DNA from 3 places in the Alishewanella sp. BS5-314 genome. Region 3 is predicted to be linked to each of the others. Evidence: predicted binding sites of a transcription regulator. Region 3 holds the regulator's gene; each other region holds the start of a gene.
The links. Region 3 encodes sigma-54, which starts transcription at its own class of promoters, with help from an activator protein. Its sites were predicted from a motif close to GTTGGCACGNNNNTNGNNT; they were not measured.
Positions count from the first base shown of each region.

Region 1: a site for sigma-54 is predicted at 2,260-2,278, ahead of flgB (flagellar basal body rod protein FlgB). Genes of this name have one in related genera too.
Region 2: a site for sigma-54 is predicted at 3,364-3,382, ahead of H1D31_RS05590 (flagellar assembly protein FlgT). Genes of this name have one in related genera too.

Region 1 is NZ_JACEHJ010000001.1:667,856-672,900, reverse strand. Features, by position in the region: gene H1D31_RS03140 (GGDEF domain-containing protein) at 1-210, opposite strand, end outside; gene H1D31_RS03135 (polymer-forming cytoskeletal protein) at 239-586, opposite strand; gene H1D31_RS03130 (flagellar protein FlgN) at 655-1,092, opposite strand; gene H1D31_RS03125 (hypothetical protein) at 1,089-1,406, opposite strand; gene flgA (flagellar basal body P-ring formation chaperone FlgA) at 1,465-2,148, opposite strand; gene flgB (flagellar basal body rod protein FlgB) at 2,361-2,705, shown strand; gene flgC (flagellar basal body rod protein FlgC) at 2,708-3,124, shown strand; gene H1D31_RS03105 (flagellar hook assembly protein FlgD) at 3,137-3,799, shown strand; gene H1D31_RS03100 (flagellar hook protein FlgE) at 3,809-5,045, shown strand, end outside.
Region 2 is NZ_JACEHJ010000002.1:238,441-243,485, reverse strand. Features, by position in the region: gene H1D31_RS05620 (CheR family methyltransferase) at 1-131, opposite strand, end outside; gene H1D31_RS05615 (chemotaxis protein CheV) at 148-1,077, opposite strand; gene flgA (flagellar basal body P-ring formation chaperone FlgA) at 1,205-1,906, shown strand; gene flgM (flagellar biosynthesis anti-sigma factor FlgM) at 1,991-2,332, shown strand; gene flgN (flagellar export chaperone FlgN) at 2,329-2,763, shown strand; gene H1D31_RS05595 (LPP20 family lipoprotein) at 2,770-3,231, opposite strand; gene H1D31_RS05590 (flagellar assembly protein FlgT) at 3,437-4,564, shown strand; tRNA gene H1D31_RS05585 (tRNA-Arg) at 4,620-4,694, shown strand; gene H1D31_RS05580 (FlgO family outer membrane protein) at 4,699-5,045, opposite strand, start outside.
Region 3 is NZ_JACEHJ010000002.1:2,107,094-2,112,138, forward strand. Features, by position in the region: gene kdsC (3-deoxy-manno-octulosonate-8-phosphatase KdsC) at 1-133, shown strand, start outside; gene lptC (LPS export ABC transporter periplasmic protein LptC) at 130-684, shown strand; gene lptA (lipopolysaccharide transport periplasmic protein LptA) at 674-1,165, shown strand; gene lptB (LPS export ABC transporter ATP-binding protein) at 1,162-1,884, shown strand; gene H1D31_RS14370 (RNA polymerase factor sigma-54) at 2,000-3,517, shown strand; gene hpf (ribosome hibernation promoting factor) at 3,543-3,830, shown strand; gene ptsN (PTS IIA-like nitrogen regulatory protein PtsN) at 3,833-4,306, shown strand; gene rapZ (RNase adapter RapZ) at 4,303-5,045, shown strand, end outside.

The DNA.
Region 1 (5,045 bases), on a different contig from region 3:
TGTGTTTTGCGTGAGCCAGAAGTAAGTGGCTAACAGAGCCAGCCAGTAAAACCAGTCGGTTTGCCGCATCAGCAGGCTAAGCAGACCAATGCTGGCCAACGCGATATAACCGGTTTGTGGAAAAGGCAGTAGGCTAAATAGCGCCAGGTCGGGCGCCACTCCCTGAGCCAGAAGTAACAGCAGCACAGGTGATAAAATGATCAGGGGCACAGGTACCTCAGTGTGTTAGCCTGACAGCTTAGTCTGTCAGGGAGTTCTCTGGTAGCAGAGGGGGATCTTCAAACTGATAGGGGCAGCTTTGCCCGATAAAACTGGCACCAGGTTCAATACTCAGTTCATTGGTATATAAGGTACCTGTTACTGCCGCTGATTGTAAAATATGAATTGCCGGCACGGTGCACTGACCGCTAAATTCGCCTTTGATAAAAAGTTTAGCTGCCCGGATCTCACCTTGTACTTTGGCGCCGGCAGCGATAATGACATTACTGCTACTGACGATATCACCTTTAAAAGTACCTGAGATTTGTAGTTCGCCACTCAGCTCCAACTTGCCCTCAAGCGCGCAGGTGCCGGAGATCAGAGTCATCTGTTGGATAGCGGCGGGTTGGTGTTTAGAGAAAAAAGGCATCGATTCAGACTTCGCTAGTTAGTGAGTTAGCGTACAAAGGGCATGGCAGGATAATGATCCTGTTTGCTTAGTCCGGTGAGCTTACCCAGTAATTCACGTTGCGCCGCCAGCAACTTACCGCTTTTCTCATTCAGTGAGTGACAAAGCCGCGATTTCACTGCCAATTCATGCAGCAGGCGTTGCACCGCGGGTTGCACCGCCGCTGGCAGGAGGCTGACCAGTTGTTGCATCCCCGGTTTATCCGCACGCAGCCCCAGCAGGGAAAACCATTGTTCGCGTTGCTGATGACTGTGGCTGAGAGCTTCCATCAGTGCCAGAGCCTGCTGATTCAGCGTTTCCAGTTGCACGGTATTGCGTTCACTCATCGCCTCGTACTGCAGTTGCAACACTGTGGTCAGAGTATCCAGGCGCCTTTTGTCTTGCTGCAGGCTACTGACAACCTGCTTTACCATCTGGTTTTTCATCGCTTGAACAGATCCAGCACGTTCTTATGCATGTCCAGCATGGATTCAATTAATTGTTCATCCTGCAACGCCAGTTTATCTTCAGCCAGAGCTTTCTGGATCAGCGATACCTTGTCAAGGTCTACATCGCTGGTATTCGCCAGATTACTGAAAGATTGCTGCAGCTGCTGACTGGAGGCACTCACCTGACTCGATTCCGCTTTATCGGTAACCCGCTTTACTGCATCCTGCTGCGGTGGTACTACCGGTTGTTGCTCATGGCTGACTTTGTTAACAGCTGATAGTTGCAAAGAGTTATTGGCATCAATATTCATAGTTGCGCTTCCGCGTAAGGTCCTTACCAGTACTAAGCGACCGGGTTAAACAAAAACTTTAATTTCTTTTTGCGATTGTTTCTACCAGATTCTCGCCAGTCACTACTGCTTCTATCGTCATCCCGGAACTGTTATTCCGGACCTTGATTTTCTGTCCCAGTTGGCCATTTTCCAGCGCCGTGCCCTGGGTACTGGCACTAAAGCCGTCCAGGTTAACGGCGATCGTGATAATGGCGCCGTTATTAACCAAAAAATGCTGACTCAGTAAGTGCCGGCCAACCGGTTGGCCGGTGCTGATGCGCCGTCGTACTTTCAAGCCTTGCAGGGCTTCGGTTGCTAACTCGAAGCCATGTCGTAGCTGACTGATTTCATAGGGCGCCAGCTGCAACATATCCGGATGTAAAATTTCGTCCCGTTCGATGGTCCGGCTGGCTACCACTAAGTTCACCCAGACTTTGATCTGTACCACAGCCCGGCCCTGCCAATGCTGGCCCGGTGCCGTGCATTGCAACTGATAACTCAGCCGGCCTAATGGTGGCTCCTGCGCCTGCCGCCGGCTAATGTGCAGGCTTGGACAATCCGGCATGCCGGCCGCTGCCCCTGATACCTTTACATCAATCTGCTGCTTTTGGGCTTTAGTGCCCACTTGTTGTAAGTAACGCTGTAGCTCGCGAGAACTCTGTTCATGTAGCTGTTGCTCAACTGACTTTGCAACAACGGGTAGCGCAGACAGCCCCAGCATGGTTAAGAGCAGGAAGTGCAGGCAATTCCGTAGCGGAAGTATTGCTTCCGCTTTGGCGTAAAAAATACGCAGTGAATTTCTGTAAGCTATTGAACTTATTGAGCTTGAAAAGCTGGCACAAAGCTTGATGCCCTGAGTCACTAACCTAGTGGTCATGACCCCAAACCGGGTGGAGGAGGAAGCTGGTGGAGATTTTCGGGAAAGCATTAGGAGTGCATCCATTTGCATTACAACTGCGATTAGAGCGTGCCGAAATTATTGCAGGCAATCTGGCGAATGTCGACACACCTGGTTTTTTAGCCCGGGACATCGACTATCAGCAGATCCTGCAACAGGTAGAAAGTGGGATCCAGGCCGGTCAGAGCCGGCCGGCATTACCTGAGTTGGGACATGAACTGTTGTACCGGGTGCCATATCAAGCTGCTGCCGATGGCAATACCGCAGAGTTGAATGTGGAACAGGCAAAATTTGCCGGGAACAGTATGGATTTTCAAACCAGTTTTACGTTTTTAAATATGAAGATCAGTGGCTTGCATAAAGCTATTCGCGGAGAGTAAGGATGTCATTTTCAGCAATTTATGATGTCAGTGGCAGTGCCATGCGGGCACAGGTGATGCGGCTGGACACTATCGCCTCCAATATGGCGAATGCCAATACCGCAGCTGCCACTGAAGCCGGCGCATACCGGGCGTTAAAGCCGGTATTTGCTGCGCTCTACAGCCAGACGGCCGAAAAGCAGAGTTTATCAGCGCAGGTGCAAATGCTGGGTGTGACCGCATCCGATCGCACCGTTGAACAGCGCTTTGAACCAAACAATCCGTTGGCGAATGCTGATGGTTACGTGTTTTATTCCAACGTCAATCCACTGGAAGAAATGGCCGATATGATGGCCGCGTCACGCAGCTATCAAACCTCAGTCGAGGTGATGAGCCGGGTTGCCAGTATGCAGCAGAGTATTCTGCGGTTGGGTCAATAACAGGAGGTCCAGGTGACAGCAATCAGTGGTTTTGCCAACGCAACCGCGACGACGCAGACTAACCCGGTAGCCCGGAACAGCGTTGAAGCAGAAGGTCTGTCAACGATGTTTTTGGAATTACTGGTGGCGCAGATCCGGCACCAGAATCCGCTGGACCCGCTGGATGGGACCCAGTACGTCAGTCAGCTCGCCGAATTCGCCAACGTCGAAAGCTTACAGGCGATGAAAATCAGCCTGAATAAAAACAGCAATCTGTTAGATAGCTTGCAAGCGCTGGAGGCGACGGCCTTGGTCGGCACCCTGGTCGATGTCAAAGCCGATGCCGTGGTGCTGGAGCAGCGCGCCGCAGTGCGTGGTGCCATTAACCTTGGCGTTGAAGCCGAGGCGGTCAACGTCAAACTCTACAGCGCCGACGGGAATTTAGTCAGTGAGCAGCAACTCGCCTACAGCGGTGTTGGCACCCTGCGCTTCGAATTTCCGGCACAGGCGGTAGGTGGGTATTACGTTCAGGCAACGGCGACCATTAATGGCCGGCCGCAGCCGCTGCAAACCTGGTTAAGCGGTGAGGTGGAGCGGGTGTCGGTTGGTGCCAGCAAGGACGACATCATGCTGCAGGTAAACGGCCTTGGCAACCACGGGTTACTGGAAATTAATCAGCTGGCCTATAAGGGCTAAGGAATCAACATGTCTATTCTGAACATCGGTCTGAGCGGTCTGGCCGCGTCGCAAAAAGCGCTGGAAGTCACCAGTAATAATATCGCTAACTCTGCCACCGCCGGCTATAAAAGTGCCACTGCCGAGTTCGCTGCCGTTTATAACGGTGGTCAGCGCGGTGGGGTGATGGTTAACGATATCCGGGAAAACTTTACCAAAACCGGCAATCTGGTGAATACCGGCTTTGCCTTGGATCTGGCGATAACCGGTAAGGGCTTTTTCGTGGTCTCCGACAACGGCCGGTTGGCCTATACTCAGGCCGGACAGTTTGGTCTGGATAACCAACAAAATATCGTCAACGCCAATGGCAATAATCTGCAGGGATACGGCATCGATCTGGAAGGCAATCTGGTGCCCGGGATCCTGACCAATCTGAAAGTAGAAGCCACTAATATCCCCGCCAAAGCCACAGCGCGGGTTGATTTCTCGCTAAACCTGAGTGCGTCGAGCAACGTGATCCCTTATCCGGTTAACGCAAACCCGGCGACCGGTCCGCTGACTGATGCTGAAGCTTTCGACCCGAAAAATGGCAGCGCATATAACTTTTCGCAATCGACCGAGGTGTTTGACTCACTCGGTAATAGCCATACGCTGACTCAGTACTTCAACCATCTGGGTAACAATGAGTGGCAGGTCATGTACTTCGTTGATGGTGAACCACTGGTCGTTGATGATCCGGCTGTCGCCCCGGCGACGTCTGCCCAGTTGGGGTTACCTAACGGCGCTACCCTGGGCACTCAGTGGGTAAAAACGGAGAGTGGTTATCAGGCTGCCGCCGTTGCTACCGTCACCTTTGGTGCTGATGGTCAGATGCAGCCTTTGGGCACGCTGCCTGCACCGCTGACCGCACCGGATGACAATAAAGTCGACCCCTATAACCAGCGCGAAATTGTGCTGAACTTTGCTGCAGCCGGCGCTGAGCCGATGAGTGTGACCTTAGACATGGTTAAGACAACGCAGTTTGGCAGCGCCTTTGCGATGTATACCAATAATGCGGATGGCTATACCGCGGGTGAGTTTACCGGAGTCAGCGTTGCAGAAAATGGCATGGTGTTCGCCAACTTCTCAAATGGTGCCAATAAGCTGCAGGGACAGGTGGTGTTAGCCTCCTTTGCCAATATGGGCGGGCTGGAAAATGGTAACAACAACCTGTGGTATGCCTCAGCCGCTTCAGGTACGGCGTTATATGGTACGCCGGCGGAAGGCA
Region 2 (5,045 bases), 1.9 Mb from region 3:
CGCTGCATAAGTGGCGCCAGCCGGCTTTTGACCAGATATTGCTTATTATCACCCAGCACGATGCCACACTGCTGTTCCAGAAAATCCCGGAATTGCCGGTACTCTGCGTCCTGTAATTGCTTATCTGACACGCGACGTCCTCAGCCTTTAATCAACATGTAGCCATTTTTGCACCGATTGTGCGAGCTCGTCCGGGTTAAACTTGGCGATAAAGTCTTCCGCCCCCACTTTCTGTACCATCTGCTGATTAAAAACCCCACTTAGCGAGGTATGTAGAATAACGTGCAGACGGCGCAGTTTAGGGTCGGCCTTTACTTCTGCGGTCAAGGTGTAGCCGTCCATTTCCGGCATCTCGATATCAGAGATCAGCAAACCTACTTTTTCAGTAATAGACTCCTGACACTCTTTCGCCTGTTGCTGTAAATAAGTCAGGGCCTCACGACCGTTATTTACCAAATGCATCCTGACACCCAGTGGTTCTAATGACCGTTTTACCTGATTTCGGGCGACAGCCGAATCATCGGCAATTAAAATCACCCGACCGCCAAGATCAGTAGTAATACTCTGGGTAACGGCCTCATCATGAATCATCGTCGGCGAAGGGGAAATCTCTTCGAGGATTTTTTCAACGTCCAGGATCTCAACCAACTCTTTATCAATTTCGGTCACCGCGGTCAGGTAACTTTGCTTACCGCTGGTGCCCTTGGGTGGTGGCATAATAGATTCCCAGTTGGTATTAACAATACGCTCTACCCCACTGACCAGAAACCCCTGCACTGAGCGGTTATACTCAGAAATGATAATAAAGGCAGTCGATAAATCGGCGATTGTCTTACCACCTGTGGCCAGACTTAAATCAATCACGGAAATCGTTTGGCCACGGATATGGGCAATGCCCCGCACAAAAGGATTTCGCTTCGGCATCGCCGTCAGCTTTGGACATTGCAATACTTCCCGCACTTTAAACACGTTAATGCCGTAACGTTGGCGGCCATTGAGCTTAAAAAGTAATAATTCCAAGCGGTTCTGCCCAACCAGCTGCGTACGTTGGTTAACGGAATCGAGAATACTGGACATCAAGCTCTCCTTAGGCAGCCAAACGGCTTGGTATTTGCATACTGTCGTGGAGCCGTAGTCAAAACTACGGCACTGTCTATCTTCAGGCATGTTATAACCCTTTATTCGTAAAGCATAGCCAAACTATATGAAAAAGTACGAAAATTTTATCCGCAGCTGCATACTGCTACTCGCCTTCACCATCAGTCCCTGGTGTCAGGCGCAAGTGCAACAATTTAGTCCATCGCAACTGACTTATGCGGTAAAGGACTGGCTGCAAACGGCATGGGCAGTCGATGAGCTGGAGAGCGAAATCCACGTCACGGCACTTGATAGCCGGATTGGCAGTAAAGACTGCGCCCATCAGCCACAAATCAGTCTGCCGGCCAATGCTAACCCGCGTCAGACGACGGTGCAGATTAGTTGTAGTGCGCCAACCAGCTGGCAGCTATTTGTACCGGCCCGACTTACTGAATGGTTGGCCCTGGTGGTGAGCAGGCAAAATATCGCTCCAGGAACCATCATCACTGCCGATATGTTAGAAGTGCAGCGCCGGGAACGTCGGTTGGTACGTGGTAATATTGTGCAGGACATCGCGACGGTTGCTGGCAGCCGGAATAAACGCAGCCTGAGTGCAGGCCAAATCCTTAGTTTGCAGGATCTTTGTCTTGTATGCCGGGGAGATATTGTTACAATAGAAATCAGCCAGGGTGGCCTTGCCGTATCCGCCACAGGCGTTGCACAACAGGATGGTACCCTGGGTGAAGTCATCCAGGTGCGTAATCAACAATCTGGCCGTGCCATTAGCACCGAAGTGACCGGTGTCAATCAGGTAAAGGTCCGGTTTTAAATTCTGAAAAAAGTGCTAAAGTTTAGAGGCAAACTGCCGTTAACCTAAGCATAAGGACTGTGTTTAAGGTGATGAGGTTCTACTATGGCTATAAATATCAATAACCTGCAGCAAAATGCACCGCAGGTCAAAACTGACAAAGCCGGCAATGCCGGTAGCACTGAGCAATTAGTGCAACGCCAACAAACGGCGGTGCAGCAAAATGCCAGCAATCAGGCAGTACAAAAGCAGGATTCGGTATCCATTACCCCGCAAGCGCAGCAATTTTCCAAATTACAGGAAAAGGCCGCCAATAGCTCAGGTATTGATCAGGAGCGGGTGAACAAAATCAAGCAAGCTATTGCTGAAGGCAAATACAAAGTGAATGTTGAGATGCTGGCAAAACGCATTATGCAATTTGAAGGCGATTTGTTCGACCGTAAATGAATAGCAGCCACGATCTCATCATCACTGTCCTGACCAAGCAAGCAGCGCAATTGGATGCGCTGTTGCTATTGTTGAAAAATGAACTCTCTGCCCTCGCTGAAAGACAGGTGGAAACCTTAGAGCAGGTTATTGCCGAGAAAACGGCGCTGTTAACACAAATCAGTGCCACTGACGCTGAACTTGCCGCACAGCCACAGTTGGCAGCGGTAAAAGCTGAAGCCTGGTTTGTTGAACAACGCGCACTGCTGGAACAAAAACTGGCTGACTGCAAAGCTCAAACCGCCGTTAACCAGCAAGCACTGGAACAAAGTCAGCTTATTTTACAACGCTTTAAGAACGAATTATTGGGCGCTAAGGGCAAATCCGGCCTGACCTATACCAGTAAAGGCCAACCGGCTGTTGAGAATAAAGGGCCAGGCATTAAAGCCTGACCGGCGCTACCACAGGTAGCGCACACTCCTGATGCTTTGTTTTGGTTGGGTATGTTGCAAGGTGGCATACACTTCAGCGAAATTCAGCTCCAACTCCGTCACGTAAGTATCATCCACAGCATAGCTTTTCACTACTCTGGCGCCACGGATCAAGCCCTGCACCGACGCTTCGAGCACATCATTCTTTGCCACCATTGCACTGACGGTGTTCTGGCTGTCAATTCTTTGACCATATACCCGCTCCGCCAACTCGCGATAGGCTTCCAACTTCGACGCCCGCATCGCTAATAGCATACGTTGCGTCTCATTACTGCCTTGTTGTAACGATATGGGCGCGGCACCCAAAGCAGTGATCACCGGAAAACTGACAGGTGTTTCATGCTGGTATTCAATATGCCGATCCGCGAATTGGCTACAGCCTGAGATCATCAGGCCGCTACCAAGCAATACGAAACCTATAACTTTCATAGTACTTACCCTTAGCAAAGTGACTGTGCTCACTGTAATACTGCCATGCTGTTGTTGCCAGTTGCCGACAACTCGACAAGCCCGGCGACAAAACCTATTGCTACTGTTTTTGTTTAGCAAAAAAAATGCCAGTTAGGCATAAACTTTGCTTTATTAAACACAGCACTCTTTTGACACGAGCGAAAGCGGGATGACGATTAAACCTATGACAAAAGCGCTTCTGACAGCGCTGAGCGGCCTGAGCCTGCTGTTCAGCCCATTACTGCACGCCAACTGGTATGAAGCCACCGGGCAGGCGGCGATTGAACGGGGCGACCTGAACAGCGCACGCAAAGCCGCAATTGAAGATGCATTGCAACGGGCCAGCTTATTTGCCGGCGCCAGATTACAAAGCCAGCAACAGGTGATCCAAGGCATTATGCAGCACAGTCAGATCACCTTAAGCAGCGCTGCGGAATTAAAAGAAGTACAGCTGCTGTCAGAGGTTCAGAGTAAAAACCAGGTGACGATCACGCTCAAAGCCCATATTGTCGCTGAAGGCAAGGCCTGCCAGGCCCAGTACCGCACACCGCTACTGGTAAGCGAAATTCAGCTTCAGGCCCGGCAGGATGCGATTTCAGGCCAGCTGTTTCAACTGGGTAGCGATAGTAGCCGGCAATTAAACCGGCATCTGCGTGACTTTGCTCCGGCACTGCTGGTGGAGCCATCGCCTCAGCCAATCCCGTTACAGATGCTGGACCAGGCAACCGCAGATGCCCTGTTTAACCGCGGCCATCAGTTTATTCTAATAGCCAGTATTAATGACCTGTCGCTTGGTAAAAAATTGAACAAGTTCTGGCAAAGCAGTCAACATGAGCGCTTCTTCGCCTTCGAACTCTGGTTATATGATACCTTTGAGCGGCGGGTCCGCTACCAGCAGGAATATCGTACCGGAAGTTACTGGCCTACCTCTGACGCTACGCCAGCCAGTCACAGCATGGCATTCTGGCAAATGCCTTATGGTCAGAAAATTGACCAGGTGCTGCGTACTGCGGCCCAGGATATTGGCCAGCAGCTGCAGTGTCAGCCCTTGCTGACCCAGATCCGTCAGGTTCGCCAACAACAGCTGCAAATTCCTTTGGGTAGTAATCACGGTCTGCGGGTCGGTGATCAGATCCAAATCATCCAGTTGCAGCGGGATCCACAAGATAATCAAATCCGGCGCCTGCTACACAGCCCGTTACAGTTGCTACTCACGGAAGTTACCCCTGATGGTGCCTGGGCTGCCTCACCGTCACAGCAATTACTTAATCATATTCAGCCTGGTGATATCGTCAGTCTGGCAGCAAACTAACCACAGACTGAAAAGATTCACAGAATCTTTTCAGTCTGTTAGACTCTGCGCCGCCCGCCCCATAGTTAAATGGATATAACGGCCCCCTCCTAAGGGGCAGTTACAGGTTCGATTCCTGTTGGGGCGGCCATCTCCTAGCGCAGTATTTGCGGATACAGCGAGCTGACCACAAAATGTGGGATCAACTGCTGTGAACTGGCAGCAACTACTTTAGTGCGAAAGTTAATCACTCTGGCATTCACCATAATACCTCTTGGGGTAAATACCATAGTTCCTGATAACACATAATCAATTTGCTGCATCATATCAAGCTGGTTGTGCTGCCGGCTAAAGACAAAATCACCGCTCGGTGTCACCTGAATATCGCGGGTGGTTTTAAAATCGACAACCTGGATACCGAACTGCTGGAACTGATGAATAAAGGCTTCAGCCAGTTGGTTACCAATAATATTGGTGCGGTTTAACTCACTGTCTAAATCAA
Region 3 (5,045 bases):
CCATCCCTATCTGCAACAACAGGCGCACCTTTGCACCAGTTTACCCGGTGGCTATGGCGCGGTGCGGGAACTGTGTGATTTGTTACTGATTGCACAGCAGCGCTTTCTGCAATTTGATGGTAGCAGCACATGAGAAAGTTTTTCGTATTAAGTGTCACCGCCCTGGTACTGCTTGCGGCCTACTTATGGTTTGCGCCGCAAGGCGGCGATACCGATCGCCAGGCCGACCGCGAATTCCTGCCCGATTATATTGCGGAAAACCTGACCTTGCGTGTTTATGACCAGCAGGGCTATATTGCGGATCATCTGCAAGCCAAACGGCTGGAACATTTTGAGCAACTGGGTTTTACGCAGTTTGAATTGCCGCGCTACACCCTGTTTAACGATGAACATCAAGCCGCTTGGGAAATCAGCAGTCAGCAAGGTATTTGGTTTCCGGAAGATAAAATTATTCTGGAACAGCAAGTCCTGCTCAGAAATTTGCTGCCTGGCGAGTTTATTGAACAGGTTGAAACAGCCTCATTACAAATGCTGTTGCCAGAAAAAACGCTGCAAACGCATGAGCGGGTGCGGCTTAGCGGACCAGGCTTTTATATTCTGGGCATCGGCCTGCAGGCCGACCTCACGGCACAACATTTAGTGCTGCAAAAACATCTGGAAACGGTATACGCCAATGAAAACTAAGTTATTAATCGCTGCAGTATTTTTTAGTTCGCAAGCTCTGGCAGCGACGAAGCCAGATCATACTTTGCCGATTGCGATTAACGCAGATAATACCGAGGCGTCCATTCGCGATAATATCGCGGTTTACGTCAACAATGTGGAAGTCACCCAAGGCTCCTTGCTGATCAAAGCCGATAAGCTGGAGATCAATGCCAGTGCCGGTAAAGGTAATGAGGTGTTTATTTTTACCGGTCGTCCGGCTACCTATTCCCAATTACTGGAAGGCGACCGGCCGGTAACGGCTCAGGCGAATGAGATCCGCTACGATTTGGCCAGCCGGACCCTGACGCTGACTGCGGATGCCGAGCTTACCCAGAGCGGTTCTCTGGTGCGTGGTGATGTGATTCGTTATAACATCGAGTTACAACAGTTAACGGCCGGCAGTGAACAAAACCGGCGGGTAACCACCATTTTCACGCCGGAAACCAAGGAAAATCAATGAAGTTAGTGGTTTCACATCTGGCCAAAAGCTATAAAGGCCGGCAGGTGGTAAAAGATGTCAGTCTGGAAGTCAAAGCAGGTCAGATCGTTGGCTTGTTGGGACCCAATGGTGCCGGCAAAACCACCACTTTTTATATGATTGTTGGTCTGGTGCCATCCGATAAAGGTCAGATCACGTTAAACGAGCAAGATATCACCTTCGCCCCTATTCATCAGCGGGCTCGGGCGGGTATTGGTTATTTACCGCAGGAAAGTTCGATTTTCCGCAAATTGACGGTATACGACAATTTGCTGGCAATTCTGGAAACCCGAAAGGAACTTAACCGGCAGCAACGGGAAGAAATCGCCGATGACTTGCTGGAAGAATTTCATATCGGGCATATTAAGAATAGTCTTGGCATGGCGCTGTCTGGTGGTGAGCGGCGGCGGGTAGAGATCGCACGCGCCCTGGCCGCAGATCCGGCTTTTATTTTGCTGGATGAGCCCTTTGCCGGCGTGGACCCGATTTCGGTGCTGGATATTAAAAAAATTATTCAGCACCTATGCCAGCGCGGCATCGGGGTACTGATCACTGACCATAATGTGCGGGAAACCCTCGATGTCTGCGAAATAGCCTATATTGTCAGTCATGGTGAATTAATTGCCGCCGGCTCGCCGCAGGATGTGTTAGCGAATCAACAGGTCCGCGATGTATACCTGGGTGAGCAATTCAGGCTATAGTAGGGCAATCAGCGTCAAGTCCTCCACCCGCTGACACGGAAGGCGCAATCAGGCGGCACAGACCGCAGCCACTTCCAGGATGGAGGGGATATACTCAGGAGAGAATCAGACTTACATGAAGCCGTCTTTACAACTTCGCCTTGGCCAACAGCTAACAATGACGCCGCAGCTGCAGCAAGCGATCCGCTTATTGCAGCTTTCCACCATTGAGCTGCAGCAGGAAATTCAGGAAGCGCTGGATGCCAACCCCTTGCTTGAGCCCGACGACGACTTCGAACCGGGCACGCCCGAGACCGACCTGAGCCTGTCGAATATCAACCGTGAAGAAAGCAGCGGGTCAACGTCTGACAGTGAAGACTACCAGGCTGGTAATGACGATTATCCGGAATTTAATGACGTTAGTGAGCGCGATACCAGCGAGGCAATGGCCGAGCAGAATATCCAGGAGGACTTACCACTGGACAATAACTGGGACGATTTAGTCAGTGCCGCCCCGGTCAGCAATGGCGCCCTGCCAGACGAGGATCTGGTATATCAGGGCGAAACCACTGAAACCTTGCAGGATTATTTGCGTTGGCAAATGGACCTTACCCCTTTTTCTGAGACAGACCGCGCCATTGCCGAAGTCATTATTGAAGCCGTCGATGAAGCCGGTTTACTGACCATAGATGTGGAAGATATCTTAGCCTCACTGCAGCTGCCGGATGTCGAAGCCGATGAAGTCGAGGCTGTATTAAAACGGATCCAATTGTTTGACCCTGTCGGTGTGGCGGCCCGCTCAGTGAAAGAGTGCTTGCTGATCCAGCTACGGCAGTTTGATCCTGCCACCCCCTATTTAAATGATGCAAAACAAATAATCAGCGAATATACCGACTTTTTAGCTAACCGGGACTTTCGTTCTTTGATGCGGGTGACTAAACTCAAAGAAGATGAGTTAAAAGAAGTGATGCGCCTGATCCACAGCCTGAACCCGCGCCCCGGCGCCGATGTGATCAGGCAGGAACAGCAATATGTGATTCCTGATGTAGTGGTTACCAAGGTTAAAGGTCGTTGGCAGGTGGAGCTGAATCCGGATGCCATGCCCAAAGTGAAAATCAACCAGCAGTATGCTGCGCTGTCCAGAACGGTCAGAAGCAGTGCCGACAGCCAGTTTATCCGCTCACATCTGCAGGAGGCGAAATGGTTTTTGAAAAGTCTGGAAAGCCGCAACGAAACCTTGCTAAAGGTCGCCAACTGTATCGTGCAACAGCAACAAGCCTTTTTTGAGCATGGCGAAGAGGCCATGAAACCCATGGTATTAAATGATGTGGCAGAAATGGTAAGTATGCATGAGTCAACAATTTCCCGGGTTACTACCCAAAAGTATATGCATACGCCGCGCGGAATTTTTGAACTTAAATTCTTCTTCTCCAGTCATGTTAGTACAGAGAGTGGTGGTGAATGTTCATCTACCGCCATCCGTGCCTTTATTAAGAAATTGGTGGCAGCAGAGAACCCGGCTAAGCCACTGAGTGACAGTAAGATGGCAGAAATCTTATCCGAACAGGGGATCAATGTCGCAAGGCGTACCATCGCCAAGTACCGTGAATCGCTGTTTATTGCGCCATCTAATCAACGAAAGACCTTGCTGTAAGTGTCTTAACAAGAAGGAAGAGTCTATGCAAATCAACTTAACTGGCCGTCATGTAGAAATTACCGACTCTCTGAGAGAATATGTAGACAGTAAATTTTCCAAGCTGGAGCGTCATTTCGAGAATATCAATAACGTGCATGTTATTCTGAACGTGGAAAAACTGAAGCAAATCGCTGAAGCCAAAGTACATTTAAACGGCGGTGAAGTCTTTGCGGTGTCAGAAGATGAAAATATGTATGCTGCAATTGACCAGTTAATTGATAAACTGGACCGGCAAGTGATTAAACACAAAGAAAAGTTGTCGCGACACTAACCATGATAAATTTAAGCGCTATGCTGGAGAAGAACTGCACCAAGAGTGCAGTTCTTTTTAACAGCAAAAAACGGATCCTCGAATATATTGCCGAACTGGCTCATCAACAGCTGCCAGAGATGTCTGAGTACAGCATTCTGGAAGCCCTGATGACCCGGGAAAAGTTGGGTTCAACCGGTATTGGTGGTGGTATTGCCATTCCCCATGGCAAGCTCGACTGCGTTACCTCACCGATCCTGATATTTGTGGTAAGCCAGGATCCGATCCCCTTTGACGCTATCGATAACCAGGGCGTCGATATTTTTTGTGCCATCCTGATCCCGAAAGATCAGTGTCAGGCTCACTTAACTACACTTTCTGGTATTGCAAAACTGCTGACTCAAAAAGATCTGACCAAAAAGATCCGACATGCCAGTTCTGATCAGGAGCTGTATCAGTTATTAATGGACTATAGCCAACAAACGGGTGAAAAATGAAACTGCTGGTAGTCAGTGGCCGCTCAGGTTCAGGAAAATCGGTGGCGCTGAGAGTAATGGAAGATTTGGGCTACTACTGCGTCGACAATATTCCGGTTAATTTATTACCGACTCTCGCTAATGCGGTGATGGGTCAGTATGAGCGGGTTGCCGTCAGTATTGACGTACGTAATCTGCCGAATGAACCGGAAGAGCTGGCGGAGATCCTGTCTTACCTGCCGCGTAAGCTGGAACTGACTATCCTGTATCTGGATGCGGACCATACCACCCTGATTAAACGCTTTAGCGAAACCCGGCGTTTACATCCGCTATCTCACCAGGCGATGTCACTGGATGAAGCGATCTCCCGCGAACAGCAACTGTTAGATCCTATTGCCAGCCGCGCCGATCTCTATATTGATACCACTGACCTTAACGTACACCAACTGGCAGAAGTATTGCGTGAACGGATCCTTGGCCAGAAAACCGGTCGCCTGGTGATCCTGTTTGAGTCCTTTGGCTTTAAATATGGCATTCCCAAGGATGCCGACTTTGTGTTTGATGCCCGTTTTCTGCCCAATCCGCATTGGGAACCAGAGTTAAAGCCCCTGACGGGTCTGGATCAGCCAGTAAAGGACTATCTGGCGGCAGAAGCCATAGTAGGTAAATATATCTGGCAAATTAACAGCTTTATCAGCAGTTGGTTACCGCATCTGGAGCGTAATAGCCGCAGCTACCTGACAATCGCTATCGGTTGCAC